4 regions of the Allobosea sp. MMO-172 genome follow, and region 1 is predicted to be linked to each of the others. Evidence: riboswitches for the same ligand, from Rfam matches in the RefSeq annotation. Region 1 holds a riboswitch; each other region holds the start of a gene.
What was found. Region 1 has a riboswitch for thiamine pyrophosphate ahead of WFK61_RS03130 (LuxE/PaaK family acyltransferase). Riboswitches for the same ligand answer to the same signal wherever they lie in the genome.
Positions count from the first base shown of each region.

Region 1 (3,621 bases):
CAACGCCTTCATTCGAACAGCGCGCATGTCCAGTATCGCAACGTAACGGCACCGCTTTACGGGAAGGTGTATGCGGCGCCCGATCGACGGGTTTGGTAGCGAAGTCCTTAAGGAGACGGGCAGGCCCGCGCTGCCGCCTCGGCCGCTACGACGATCGATCGTCCGGGGCATCGGTTCAGGCCGCGGTCTCGGCGTGCCTGCCCTCCGGGGCGTCGATGCCACGGCCGACATCGGCATAGGTGAAGCCCTTGGCGCGGACCTGCTCGGCTCGATAGACATTGCGCAGGTCGACGAGGACGGGCGCCGCCATCGCCGCCTTGACGCGGTCGAGATCGAGCGCGCGGAAGATGTTCCACTCGGTCACGATCACCGCCGCATCCGCGCCGGCCACGCATTCATAGGCGTCGCGGCAATAGGTCACGCCGGCCGGCAGCACCGCCTTGGCCTGCTCCATCCCCTCCGGATCATAGGCTCTGATCGTGGCGCCGCCATCCTGCAGGGTCGTGATCACAGCGATCGAGGGTGCGTCGCGCATGTCGTCGGTGTTCGGCTTGAAGGTCAGGCCCAGCACCGCGATCGTCTTGCCCCGCACCGAGCCGCCGCAGGCCGCCACCACCTTGCGGCCCATCGCCCGCTTGCGCTGGTCGTTCACCGCCGCGACGGTCTCGACGATGCGCGACGGCGTGCCGTAATCCTGCGCCGTCTTGATCAGGGCGAGCGTGTCCTTCGGGAAGCAGGAGCCGCCATAGCCCGGGCCGGCATGCAGGAACTTCGAACCGATGCGGTTGTCGAGGCCCATGCCACGCGCCACGTCCTGGACATTGGCGCCGACCTGCTCGCAGAGATCGGCGATCTCGTTGATGAAGGTGATCTTCGTCGCCAGGAAGGCGTTGGCGGCATATTTCGTCAGCTCCGCCGTGCGGCGGCCGGTGTTCAGGATCGGCGCGTTGTTGAGATAGAGCGGCCGGTAGATATCGGCCATCGCGGCCCGCGCCCGCTCGTCATCGGTGCCGACGACGATGCGGTCCGGCCGCTTGAAATCCTCGATCGCGGCGCCCTCGCGCAGGAATTCCGGATTGGAGACCACGGCGAAATCGGCATCGGGCCGGAGCTCCCGGATGATGCGCTCGACCTCGTCGCCGGTGCCGACCGGAACCGTCGACTTGGTCACGATCACGGTGTAGCCGCGCAGCGCCTGCGCGATCTCGCGGGTGGCGGCATAGACATAGGACAGATCGGCGAAGCCGTCGCCGCGGCGCGAGGGCGTGCCGACGGCGATGAAGACCGCATCCGCCTCGGCCACCGGCCCGGCGAGATCGGTGGTGAAGGACAAGCGCCCCGCCGCCGCGTTGCTGCGCACGAGCTCGGACAGGCCTGGCTCGAAGATCGGGATTTCGCCGCGCTTCAACGCCGCGACCTTGCTCTCGACCTTGTCGACGCACACGACGTCATGTCCGAAATCCGCAAAGCAGGCCCCGGAGACCAGGCCTACATAGCCCGAGCCAACCATCACGATCTTCATCGGTTTCTCCCTGGGGCTGACCCATCATGGCAAGCCGAGGATTGCTGTTCGCAGCTGCGGCATAGCGCAATCACCGGAAAATCGGAATTGGCTTCTTCTCGACGGGCCTGCCCTGGCCCCGCCCCCGGCTGCGATATCGCGGCCGTTATCGCTTGACAGCAGGGCCCACCGCTCGTCATCTGCATCCGTTCCCAGGGGGGCCTCGCTAGGAGGCTGAGATTCCGCCGGCCGGGCTTTCGAGCCTCAAGCAACGCGGTGACCCTCCGAACCTGATCCGGATCATACCGGCGTAGGGATGCGGGACATGCGGCCACCCAAGGCCCTGATTCCAGCTTGCGCCGATGATCCTGTTGCGATCGACGCTTCCGGCTTGTCCGTCGGCGCCGGAACGGAGTGGGCTTTCAAGTGACGCAAGCCGAGATCATCGCGGCGCTATTGGCGTTCATCGCGCTTCCCGATGCATCGGAAGCCGAATTCGAGACGATGGCGCTGAAGGTCTTCGCCTATCAGTTCCGCAACAACGAGCCCTATAAGCGTTTCTGCCTGCAGCGCGGCCGCACGCCGCTCTCGGTGAAGCGCTGGCGCGACATCCCGGCCGTGCCGATCACCGCCTTCAAGGACCTGACGCTGAGCTGCAGCCCGCCTGAAGCCGCCAGCCACGTCTTCATGACCAGCGGCACGACACAAGGCATCCGCGGCCGCAGCTATCACCCGACGCTCGACGTCTGGAGGCGCTCGATGCTGGTGAATTTCCGGGCGCGCTTCATGCGTGGCCGCGAACGCATCCGCATGGGCATCCTCTTCCCCGACGAGGCGGAGCTGCCGAACTCTTCGCTCGCCACCTATCTCTCGCTCGCCAAGCGCGAATGCGGCACGCCGGCTTCCAAAACCTTCATCGATGCTGCCGGTCTCGACCTCGACGGCCTTCTGTCGGCGCTCGCCGAAGCCGAAGCGAGCGGCGAACCCTACGCCCTGCTCGGCGCGAGCTACTCCTTCGTTCCCGTGCTGGATGCGCTCACGGCAAGCGGCCGGCGCTTCGCCCTGCCGGAAGGCAGCCGCATCCTCGATACCGGCGGCTTCAAGGGCCAGTCGCGCGAACTGGGGCCCGACGAATTCTATGACGGGCTCAGCGCCGCCTTCGGCGTGCCGCGCTCCACTTGCATCAACATGTACGGGATGACCGAGCTGAGCTCGCAGCTCTATGACGACGGCAACGCCACCTGCCCGTCGGTGAAATCCGGGCCGCACTGGATTCGCAGCCGCGTCGTCGATCCGCTGACCGGCGCCGACCTGCCCGAAGGCGAGCGCGGTGTGATCGTCCATCACGACCTCGCCCATTTCAACTGCCTCGCGGCGATCCTGACCGAGGATGCCGGCGAGATCGTGCCGGGCGGCTTCAAGCTGCTCGGCCGCGTCGATGGCGAGGCCTCGAAGGGCTGCTCGGTCGCGATCGCCGAATTCCTCGCAGCGGCACGAGGCTGAAGCCGGTGATCGAGCATGCGGGCCATCTGCCGGGCCTGAACGCCAGGACTTTGCGCTGGCGCGAGGTCCGTCACAGCGCCTGGGGCGAGAGCGCCACCATCGCGCTGCCGGAGCTGGACGAGGCGCAGGCGGCGGCGCTCTGCACGCATGTGCGCGACAACGCCCGCGCCCGGCTGAAACGGATGGAGACCGCCCGCATCGTCGCGGCGATCGACGGCGCCGTCGCGCGGCTGCTCGACCGTGAACACCCATTGCGGCGCAAGGCCGAACATTTCCTGCCCATCGTCACGGGCTATGACCGCGAGACCGTCAGGCTCGGCCTGACCGGCTATCTCAAGACCTTCCGCAAGCCGCAATTGCTGCGCTTCCTCGCCGAGGATTTCGCCAATCCCGGCGTGCTCGACGGCTTCCAGCCGACACCGAAGAGCGGCTATCTGCGCGCCCATGGTCCGGAGCTGCTGCTGCATGTCTGGGCGGGTAATGTCCCGGCGCTCTCGCTCTGGAGCCTGATCTGCGGATTGCTGGTCAAGGCCGGCAGCATCGGCAAGCTCGCCTCGGCCGAGCCGCTGACGGCGGGCTGGTTCGCGAGCCTGCTTGCCGAGATCGATCCCGAGATC
Region 1 is NZ_JBBCUM010000001.1:655,367-658,987, forward strand. Features, by position in the region: gene WFK61_RS03125 (UDP-glucose dehydrogenase family protein) at 176-1,522, opposite strand; TPP riboswitch at 1,706-1,835, shown strand; gene WFK61_RS03130 (LuxE/PaaK family acyltransferase) at 1,928-3,004, shown strand; gene WFK61_RS03135 (acyl-CoA reductase) at 3,010-3,621, shown strand, end outside.

Region 2 (3,621 bases), on a different contig from region 1:
GGCCGTACGCCCAGCATCGAGGAGTATCGCGCTGCCGTCGACGGGATCGACCTGACGAAGTTCGCTCCGCCCAAGACGGCCCGTATCGATGCATTATCGGTCCACTACTGACGTCAGATCGCCACTCGTCGTCAGCTGATGCGAGGAGCGGAATGGGCGAGCCACCAAGGCGCAGCCCGTTCTGACCTCGACGTACCACGAGACCATCCGGGCCGGCACGTCGTTTAAGTCGTCGCTGCGCCTCTGGAGGACAATCTGCGCCTTGCGCTCGCACATGCGCGCGGAGACTGGACGGCAATCGTGCCGAACCCCGTCGCCCATGTGGTGCGCTGACATCTTGATCAGGTGGTCCGCCAAGAATCGAAGATGGATTTCCTACAGCCTCCTTGTGAGACGCCGATTGGGCCGGTTCGCTGGAGATCGGTGAAATGCGCCGACAACATCACGTCGTGCCGGCGCAAGGCCGTCAACCAGCAGCCTCAAGCCCCATCTGCCAGAAATCCGCTTCCAGCTGCGACGCCTTGCTGAAGAGGGCAGCCAGCTCGCCGAAACGATGCTCGGTCATGCTTCGCGCGGCAAGCCTGTCGAGCTGCTTTCGGGCGGCTGCGGCGACGTCCTGATACGCTTCGCCGGCATATTCGGCGATCCAGTCGCGGTAGGGATGCTCGGCCAGCGCAGCCACACCGTCGGGGGCAAGCGCATTGCCGATCTCGGCGTAACCGATGACGCAAGGTGCCAGCGCCACCTGGAGGTCGAGCAGATCTCCGGCCGCGCCGCAATCCAGCACGAAGCGCGTATAGGCGACCGTCGCCGGATGCTCCGGCGCGGCATCGAGCTCCGCGCGCGAAATCCCGCGGCGTGCGCAGAGCCGCACATGCAGCTCCGTCTCGTCCAGAATTGCAGCCAGCCCCATCTGCGCGGCGCGGATGTCGGCGATGGTGCGGCTCTTATAGGCGGCGAGCGCCCAGGCACGGGCGAACTGGATCAGGAACAGGTAATCCTGCACGAGATAGGTGCGGAACGCGGCTTCCGGCAGCGTGCCCTGGCCCAGCTGCCGAACGAAGGCATGGTCGACATAGCTCTGCCATTCGGGAACAGCGGCCTGCTTGAGACGATCGAAGACGTCCATGATCACTCCGCTGCCTCATAGGCGACATCGAAGAAGGCGAGTTCGAGCGAGACGGCCCGAAGGAAGAAATCCCGGCTGACCTCCGCTTCGGAGGGGCCGACGCGATCCAGCTCCGAGCGCAGGAAGGCGACGAAGTCGCGGAAGTCGGGATTGTCGTGCAGCGTGACCCATTCGGCATGGACGAAATTGTCTGGCAAGGGCCGCGGCGCGCGGGACGCCCAGTCAAGATAGAGCCATTCGGCGACATTCAGCACCGAAAGTGCCGCGGCATAGGAGCGGGTTTCCGCAGCTTCCCTCATGATCGCCTGGAAGCCTTTGGTGGGCGCTGCATCGGGAATGGCTTCGCGCTGCGCCTGCGTCACGCCCAATGCGTCGAAGGCGCGCAGGAAATAGGTGTTCTCCTCGCCCGACACCATGCCGACGAAACGGCCGAAGCGCAGCCGTGCATCGAAGCTATCCGCGGTGGCAATGGCCGCGCCGAGCAGCGTCAGGAAGCTGTCGAGGAAGCGGTGGTCCTGAACGAGATACGACGCCATGACCTCGTCGGAGATCGAGCCTGCGAGGAGTTCAGTGACGAAGCGGTGCTCAACGGCTTTCGTCCAGGCCGGCTCGCTGGCCTGCTTGAGCGTCTCGGTGAATCGTTCGGTCATGATGCTGCCCTTCCACGCTTGGCAGCGAGACCGCGGCTTTCCGACATGATGCAGCCTCGCGACGAGGCCGGCAAAAGGCAGGGCTGACAATTCCCATCCCTTCGCCGGCATGATCCGGATCAGGTTCGAAGGGTCACCGCGCTGCTCGCGCCAGCGGTATCTCAGCCCCTTGCGGGACACCCCTTGGTCCGGACATTTGTAGGCGAGACCAGAAGCAATGTCACCGAGGCATCTGCCGACGCCATTCGCGGCCCGAAAAATACGCTGTCCGATGCCGCTCCCGCGGGTTTCACGAGAACGCGGGATCGCTACGCGAGCGGTTAGCGGTGCCCAATGATCTCAAGCGTTCAGCGGGCGGCTCTGCGCTTGGCTTTTCCGAGGTGCGCCAACGGCTTGATAGTGGCGATCGCCCGGGAGCGCATGTCCACATCCCCGGGGCAAGGCTGGATCTCGCCAAGTTTCGAGCATTTTCGGTCTAGCTGAGCGGGATAACGCTTTGTTCGCAGTGGGTACTGCCGTGCCCCACCAGCACCATCGGCAGCCGCCGTAGCATGGATTCCGTGAACGGCATTCGGAATTCCCGATGCTGAAGATGCACTCTGAAATAGTTCTAAATCATTGTCATTGCAAGGAAATCCCTGCTCGTTTATCCACGGGCACCATGACGCCGAAGATCGGCTGAACGATTTGAACTTTGCCCTAGCCCTTGGTCGCCCTGGCTCATGACCTACGCCAGACCATTCCCTGACGGCTCACAGGAGCGGAGCCAGGCGCATCCAGCGATGCTGCCCGGCTGCCTGCTCCCTTGCGCCGCAGAGCCGGTGAAGGTGCGATGAGCTGGGACCTGCAGCAGCTGTTCGTGCGCTATGCCCGCGACATCAACCGCTTCCTGCGCAAGCGCGGCCACAGCCCCGAGACGGCCGAGGACCTGACGCAGGACACCTTCGTGCGCGTGCTCGCCGCGCCTCCGCCCGAAGCTGGGCTCAACCATAATCCCCGAGCCTATCTCTATCAGGTCTCGCGCAATCTCAGCATCAACCATCACCGGCGCGACGCGATCGTATCCTTCACGGACCTGCCGGCCGAGGATGCCGCGCAGATCGCCGACCCTGCGCCGTCGCCCGAGCGGATCGTCTATTCCCGCCAGTGCCTCGCGCAGACCCAGCAGGCGCTCGCGGAACTGCCCGAGCGCACCCGCCTGGCCTTCGAGATGCACCGGATCGGCGATTGCACGATCGCGGAGGTCGCCCGGGAACTCGGCCTGTCGAATGCCCGGGCCTGGGGGCTGATCCACGAGGCCTATCGCCATCTGCTCGCGCGGGTCGACGATCTCTGAAACCAGCCTGCCCTGCTGGTGAATTTTTCCGCCGCTCGTTTGTTATAGACGGTAGGCGTGTGTCGTCGGCCTTGGGCCGCGCCACGCCGAAGGATGACGGATGCGCGAAACGGAACAGGACCAGGACAGGCTGACCGACGAGGCGATCGACCTCGTGATCCGCCTGCAGAACGACCCCGCCAATCCGGTGGCGAGCGAGATGATGCGCTCGTGGCGGGCGCGCAGCCCGGCGCATGAGCGCGCCTGGGCGCGCGTCGCAAGGCTGCATGGCGCTGCCGGCAAGGTGCTCGCCGAGCATGGCGAAGGAGCCGAGCCGAATCGCCGGGCCCTGCTGCTCGGCGGCGTGCTCGGCCTCGGCGCTCTCGGCGCCAGCTATGCGCTGCTGCCGGAGATCCTGCTGCGGAACCGCGCCGACCATGCCACCGGCAAGGGCGAGACGCGGCTGCTCACGCTCGCCGACGGCACGAAGGCGACGCTCGGCCCCGACAGCGCGATCGCCGTCGATT
Region 2 is NZ_JBBCUM010000006.1:237,668-241,288, reverse strand. Features, by position in the region: gene WFK61_RS11830 (bifunctional aconitate hydratase 2/2-methylisocitrate dehydratase) at 1-111, shown strand, start outside; gene WFK61_RS11825 (TenA family protein) at 467-1,129, opposite strand; gene WFK61_RS11820 (TenA family protein) at 1,132-1,779, opposite strand; TPP riboswitch at 1,859-1,973, opposite strand; gene WFK61_RS11815 (RNA polymerase sigma factor) at 2,612-3,115, shown strand; gene WFK61_RS11810 (FecR family protein) at 3,216-3,621, shown strand, end outside.
Region 2: linked by a shared signal. The riboswitch ahead of WFK61_RS11820 (TenA family protein) and the one ahead of WFK61_RS03130 (LuxE/PaaK family acyltransferase) in region 1 are both predicted to bind thiamine pyrophosphate.

Region 3 (3,621 bases), on a different contig from region 1:
TGCGGCCATGCCTTCCACGGCCATAGCCTCGAGGCTCGCGCGCTCGTTGTCGCTCATCGCCAGAACCTCGGCGCGCAGATCCTGCGTGATCTTCATCGAGCAGAATTTCGGGCCGCACATCGAGCAGAAATGCGCGACCTTGTGGGCGTCCTTCGGCAGGGTCTCGTCATGGAACTCCCGCGCCGTATCGGGGTCGAGCGCCAGGTTGAACTGGTCCTCCCAGCGGAAGTCGAAACGGGCGCGGGAGAGCGCATCGTCGCGGATCTTCGCGGCCGGGTGGCCCTTGGCGAGATCGGCGGCATGGGCGGCGATCCGGTAGGTGATGACGCCGGTCTTGACGTCGTCGCGGTTCGGCAGGCCGAGATGCTCCTTCGGCGTGACGTAGCAGAGCATGGCGCAGCCATACCAGCCGATCATCGCCGCGCCGATGCCAGAGGTGATGTGGTCGTAGCCCGGCGCGATGTCGGTGGTCAGCGGTCCGAGGGTGTAGAAGGGCGCCTCGCCGCATTCGCGCAGCTGCTTGTCCATGTTCTCCTTGATCTTGTGCATCGGCACATGGCCGGGGCCCTCGATCATTACCTGACAGCCTTTGTCCCAGGCGATGCTGGTGAGCTCCCCCAGCGTCTCCAGTTCGGCGAACTGGGCGCGGTCATTGGCGTCGGCGATCGAGCCCGGGCGCAGGCCGTCGCCGAGCGAGAACGAGACGTCGTAGCGGCGCATGATCTCGCAGATCTCGTCGAAGCGCTCGTAGAGGAAGCTCTCGCGGTGATGCGCCAGGCACCAGCGCGCCATGATCGAGCCGCCGCGCGAGACGATGCCGGTGACGCGGGATGCCGTGAGCGGGACATAGGGTAACCTGACGCCGGCATGGATGGTGAAATAGTCGACGCCCTGCTCGGCCTGCTCGATCAGCGTGTCCTTGAACACCTCCCAATCGAGCTTGATCGGATCGCCGCCGACCTTTTCCAGCGCCTGGTAGATCGGCACCGTGCCGATCGGGACCGGCGAGTTGCGCAGGATCCAGGAGCGGATGTTGTGGATGTTGCGGCCGGTGGAGAGATCCATCACCGTGTCCGCGCCCCAGCGGATCGCCCAGACCAGCTTCTCGACCTCCTCGGCCGCGCCGGAGGTGACGGCCGAATTGCCGATATTGGCGTTGATCTTGACCAGGAAATTGCGGCCGATCGCCATCGGCTCCAGCTCGGGATGGTTGATGTTCGCGGGGATGATGGCCCGGCCGCGCGCGATCTCCTCGCGGACGAATTCCGGCGTGACGAATTCCGGCACGTTGGCGCCGAAGCTCTCGCCATCGGCATGGCGCTCCCGTGCGCCTTCCAGCATGGCGGCGCGGCCGAGATTCTCGCGATGGGCGACATAGATCATCTCGGGCGTGACGATGCCGGCCTTGGCGAATTCGTACTGCGTCGTCAGCTGGCCGGGCTTCGCCTGCAGGATCGGGCGCTCGGCCGGGCAGGCCGGCACGAGCTGCTCGGCCGAGATGTTGCCGTTATCGGCGGCGGTGACGGCGCGCCCCGCGACCTGCTCGAAGCCGCGCGCGTCGAGCCAGGCGCGGCGCGGCTGGATGAGGCCGGCATTGAGATCGATCTTCGCATCGGTCTCGGTGAAGGGGCCGGAGGGGTCGTAAAGGCGCACCGGCGGCTCGGCATCGGTCGTCAGCACGACCTCGCGGAAAGGCACGCGCATCTCGGGATGCTCGGGCGCGGCGACATAAATCTTGCGCGAACCGATGATCGGCCCGGTCGTCACGCTTTGCGGCGCGGTCTTGACGCTATTCTTCTGGGGTTTGGTGTGGGCATTCATCAGGGGATCTCCTCCTTGGTACAGGTCAGGAGATCCGGCGTCGAAGCGGTTCAAGCGCTGTGATGCGGGTGCAGGCCAAGGCTGCACCGCGTTCCAGTCCCTCCGCCGGTATGACCCGGATCAGGTTCGATGGGTTCAGCTTCGAAAGCCGTCTCAGCCCTTGCGGGCACCCCTCGGAACGCAGACGAGGTTAGGCGCAGCGCCGCCGCTTGGCAACGGGCTGTGCGAAGCTCCGATAGGACTGGAAGGAATGGCTCAGGCCGTGCGGTCGACCAGCGTGCCTTGCCCAGCCGGCAGCGTCGCTTGCGTCTGCTCGACGCTCTGCTGGAGCATGGCGACAAGGCCCTGCTCGGCCTGCGCATTCTGCTTGAGCATCTCGACCGACAGCGCCTGCCGGGTCGAGTCGGCCTGCATCGAGACGATGCTGGTGGCGAGGGAGATGGCGTCGCTCATGGCGGGCACGCTAACCCGGCAACCCTACCAAATCCTCAATCCGGTCCCTCAAGGTGCGATGATAGAGGGCAAGCGAAACAGGCGCAGGGAACGGCTGTTCCCTGCGCCTGTGGAAGAGCGGGGCCGCTTAGATCGCCATGCGTCCCATCGGACGCAGTGTGGCGATCAAGCTTTTGTCTTGGCATCGGATTTCTCCGAAAAGTGGATTCCACTTTTCGGTCCGATGCCTAAAGAGCAACCCCGTCCGGTCGTCACTGGTTCTGGCCGCTCAGCAGCGGCGTGATCCGCCGGAGCGTGACGCGCCGGTTTTCGCGGGAAGCATCCTGCGTGTTCACCTTCAGATACTGCTCGCCATAGCCCTGGGTCGTCAGGTTCTCCGGCGGGATCTGGAAGTCACGCGTCAGGATTTCCGCGACCGATTGCGCGCGGCGATCGGAGAGCGAGAGGTTGTCAACATCGGCGCCGACGGCGTCGGTGTGGCCCTCGACGAGGAAGACCTCGTTGGGCGAACGCTGCAGCGCGCGCTTCACCGAATCCGCGATCACCGACAGGCGTCGGCCCTGATCGGCCCCGACCTGCCAGGAGCCGGTGTCGAAATTGATCGTGTCGATATCGACGCTGCGCATGCGGGCGCGCAGGTCCGGCGAATAGCGGACCTCGTCCAGCGTGTAGCGGCGCGGAATCGCGGCGATCGGCGGGGCGGTGATCGTCTCGTAGATCAGGTCCTCGTCGGCCCGGTCCGCATCGACGATATAGCGCTCGCGCGGGATCGGCAGCGGCGGCGGCGGCAGCACCACGACATCGTCGGCGAAGCGCCCCGGACGGTCCCGCAGCGTATTGTCGATGATGATCACCTCGCGGTTGTCGCGGTCGATGCGGGTGCGGCGGATCAGCCGGCCCTCCTCGTCCGTGACGGTGACGATGCGCGTGCCGTCCGGCCGCTCGAAGATCGTGCGGTTCTCGCCATCGCGGCGCTCGGAGCGGCCCTGCCAGCCGAGATCGCGGAAACGCTGGTCCTCGTCGCGGCGGATGATGGCGCGGCCGTCATCGTCGCGGATGATGGTGCGGCCGGGCTCGCGGATGATGGTGACGTCACCCTCGCGCCGTTCCTCGCGGCGGCTCCGGATATCCTCGAAGCGCTGCGCGCCCTGCGCCGCCATGATGCCGCCGATGACGCCGGCACCGAGGCCGATCGCGCCGGCGACGCCCGGCGAGACGCCGCCGCGGCGGCCTTCACGCTGGGGCGGCTGGCCGGGAAGCCCCGCCGGAGGCTGGCCCGGAGCGAAGCCGGGCTGGCCGGGGGCAGGCCCGACACCGGGTTGCGGCGCCATGCCGGGCGCGCCGCCG
Region 3 is NZ_JBBCUM010000006.1:87,976-91,596, reverse strand. Features, by position in the region: gene thiC (phosphomethylpyrimidine synthase ThiC) at 1-1,821, opposite strand, end outside; TPP riboswitch at 1,901-2,005, opposite strand; gene WFK61_RS11175 (hypothetical protein) at 2,077-2,274, opposite strand; gene WFK61_RS11170 (OmpA family protein) at 2,526-3,621, opposite strand, start outside.
Region 3: linked by a shared signal. The riboswitch ahead of thiC (phosphomethylpyrimidine synthase ThiC) and the one ahead of WFK61_RS03130 (LuxE/PaaK family acyltransferase) in region 1 are both predicted to bind thiamine pyrophosphate.

Region 4 (3,621 bases), on a different contig from region 1:
CTGCGCGGTGGTGACCGCCTCCTTGACGGTGTGGCAGCCGGCCGTGTTCGGCAGGACCTTGACGCCGAGCTCGCGGATCAGCGCCCAGAAAGCCTGACCGGCACCGCCTGACGATTCCCGGCGCAGCGAGACGGTGACGACCTCGGTACCGGAGCGCTTCACCGCCTCGGCGAGGATCGCCGGCGACGGATATTGCGCCGTGCCGAGGAAAAGCGGGTTCTCGGGCTCGAAGCCGTAGAAGGATGCCATCTCAACCTCCCTGCATCGGTGCGACGATCTCGATGCGGTCGCCCTCGTTCAGGGCTGTCTCGGCGCGCTTGCGGGCCGGCACGAAATCACCGTTCACCGCGGTGGCGACGATGCGGCCGCCATAGCCCAGTTCGGCCAGCGCCTCGGCCAGCGTCCTGGCCACGATCTCCTGCGGCGCGCCGTTAAGCAGCAAGGTCATGCAGCATCTCCGGTCTAGCTTGCGGGTTCAGCACGGCATCGGCCGCCATCCGCGCCATGGCGGGGCTGAGCAGAAAGCCGTGGCGATAGAGCCCGTTGACATGGATCACCCGGCCGCGACGCGTCAGCCGCGGCAGATTGTCGGGGAAAGCCGGGCGGGCATCGGTGCCGATCTCGACGATTTCTGCCTCGGCGAAGGCCGGATGCAGCGCATAGGCCGCGCCGAGCAGTTCCAGCATGGCGCGGGCGGAAATGCGGCGGCGCTCGCCACTCTCGATCATCGTCGCGCCGACCATGAACAGCCCATCCGCGCGCGGCACGATATAGAGCGGGATGCGCGGATGCAGCAGCCGGACCGGCCGCGACAGGCTGATATCGTCGCTGCGCAGCAGCAGCATCTCGCCCTTGACGCCGCGCAGATCCGGTAGGACATCGCGCGCCGCCAGTCCCCGGCAATCGAGCACGATATCGGCATCGAGATCGCTGGGCTCGGCGGCACTGTTGAACTGAATGACGGCGCCGTTGGCGATGAGCCGCTCGGCGAGCGCAGCGACCGCGCGGCGGGGGTCGAGATGTCCCTCCCCGCCAAAGAACAGCCCACGCGAGAATCGTCCGGCGAGGTCGGGCTCCAGACCGGCGATGGCCTCGCCGTCGATCTCCTCGAAATGGCTGGTGCGCTGGCCGAAGCGGCGCAATTCCGAACGATCCCGGCTGGGTGCGACGACGAGCGTGCCGTTGCGGGCGACGCCGCCGGCATGGCGCTCCCACCAGGCGGCCGCCTGCTGGCCAAGCCGGATCACAGGCTCCTCGGCACTCTCGCCCTCGCACCAGGGCGCCAGCATGCCGCCGGCATACCAGGAACAGGCGGCGGCGCCGATGTGGGGGCCGCGCTCATGGACGGTCACGCTGGCGCCGCGCGCCAGCAATTCGGTGGCGCAGGCCAAACCGACCACGCCGGCGCCGACCACCGCGACATTCAAGCCTGACTGAAGGCGTTGCGCCGTCATGCTCTTCCCTGCTCCCGGAAAGGCAGCGGCCTGGGGCACGAGCGGAATATCTGCGAGCCGAAGACCGTTCCCTTCGCCGGCATTACCCGGATCAGGTACGATGGGTTGGCGCAAACCCGCGCCTCTCAGCCTCTCGGCACCCCAACGGACGGGCCCAATCTAGTGGCTGCCGGGCAGAGGGGCAAGGCAAGCCGGCGCACAGCTCCTTTGCGGAAGATGCCGCCCTAGCACGAGGGAAACCGGTTGCGCCCTCCCTTCACACGGGAGGGATCGCTCGTGCAGACCACACGCATGCACAGACAGTGAGAAGGAAGTTGCCGACGAGGCTTGTCAAACGCCTCGGCAATCGGGCATAGAGCCTCTCGCCGGAGACGTGGCCGAGAGGCTGAAGGCACTCGTTTGCTAAATGAGCATACCCCACAAGGGTATCGAGGGTTCGAATCCCTCCGTCTCCGCCACTCCTTTTCCCGCCTTTGCGATTTCTGCCGAGAGCCCAACGGCTTAAGCTGCGTCAGCTGCGCGTCCTGATTGCCGCAGCACCCGACCCGCCACGGGGCTGAGGAGCATCCACGCCGGCGCAGACCCGGTTCAAAAGTCCGCCGGAAGGAAAAGAATCGTACGCTTGCCGTCGCGGACTTCCAGGGGCGAGCGCACCGCCAGTTCACCACGTCCGCCTCAATCTCCTCGATGTTGCGCCGTGGCCTGCCGGGTATATCTATGGTCGATGGTCGCGATCCCCTTCGACAATTCCTATGCGCGCCTGCCTGAGCGCTTCTACGCCACGGTCGCCCCGACGCCGGTTCCCGCGCCGCGGCTGCTGCGGCTGAACGAGCCGCTGGCGGCGCAGCTCGGGCTCGACGCGGGTTGGCTGAAGAGCCCGGACGGCGTGGCGATGCTGGCCGGCAATGACGTCCCCGTGGGCGCCGCTTCGATCGCCACGGCTTATGCCGGGCACCAGTTCGGCGGCTTCAGCCCGCAGCTCGGCGACGGGCGCGCCATCCTGCTGGGCGAGATCGTCGACCGGAACGGCAGGCGCCAGGATATCCAGCTCAAGGGCGCGGGCCCGACCCCGTTCTCGCGCCGGGGCGATGGCCGTGCCGCGCTGGGCCCGGTGCTGCGCGAGTATATCGTCAGCGAGGCGATGGCGACGCTCGGCGTGCCGACGACGCGGGCGCTGGCCGTCGTCCTGACGGGCGATTCCGTCCGGCGCGAGACGCTGCTGCCCGGTGCCGTGCTGACCCGCGTCGCCTCCAGCCATATCCGGATCGGCACCTTCCAGTTCTTCGCCGCGCGGGGCGATCACGAGGGCCTGCGCCTGCTCGCCGACCATGTCATCATCCGGCACTATCCAGCCTGCACGGGCGACGGGCGCTACCTCGCCCTGCTGGAAGCAGTGATCGCCGCGCAGGCCGCGCTCATCGCGCAATGGATGACGATCGGCTTCATTCACGGCGTGATGAACACGGACAACATGTCGATCGCCGGCGAAACCATCGATTACGGCCCCTGCGCCTTCATGGACACCTATCACCCGACGACCGTGTTCAGCTCGATCGACGAGCGCGGCCGCTATGCCTATGCCAATCAGCCGCCGATCGCCCGCTGGAACCTGACCCGCTTCGCCGAGACGCTGCTGCCGTTGCTGGCGCAGGACCAGGACAAGGCCGTGGCGATCGCGCAGGAGGCGATCGACCGGTTCGATCCGCAATTCCAGACCCATCTGATCGCCGGGCTCCGCCGGAAGCTCGGCCTTGCGTCCGAGGAAGCGGAGGATGTCGATCTCATCAGGACGCTGCTTGAGGCGATGCAGCAGGGCGAAGCCGATTTCACGCTGGTCTTCCGCCGGCTGAGCGAGGCCGCCGGCCCGGCGGGAGATGCCGATGCCTGTCGCAGCCTCTTCGCCAATCCTTCCGCCTTCGACGCCTGGGAAGAGCGATGGCGCCAGCGCCTGCTGCGAGAGGCGGCGCCGGCGGAGGCGCGGCAAGCTGCGATGCTCAGCGCCAACCCGCTCTATATCCCGCGCAACCATCAGGTCGAGGCGGTGATCGAGGCCGCCGTCGAGCGCAACGATCTTGCGCCGTTCGAGACGCTGCTGGAGGTCCTCGCCCGGCCGTTCGACATCCAGCCCGGCCGTGAGGATTATGCGCGGCCACCGGCCTTGCATGAG
Region 4 is NZ_JBBCUM010000013.1:53,724-57,344, forward strand. Features, by position in the region: gene WFK61_RS18710 (thiazole synthase) at 1-249, opposite strand, end outside; gene thiS (sulfur carrier protein ThiS) at 251-448, opposite strand; gene thiO (glycine oxidase ThiO) at 432-1,427, opposite strand; TPP riboswitch at 1,506-1,608, opposite strand; tRNA gene WFK61_RS18725 (tRNA-Ser) at 1,822-1,912, shown strand; gene WFK61_RS18730 (protein adenylyltransferase SelO) at 2,179-3,621, shown strand, end outside.
Region 4: linked by a shared signal. The riboswitch ahead of thiO (glycine oxidase ThiO) and the one ahead of WFK61_RS03130 (LuxE/PaaK family acyltransferase) in region 1 are both predicted to bind thiamine pyrophosphate.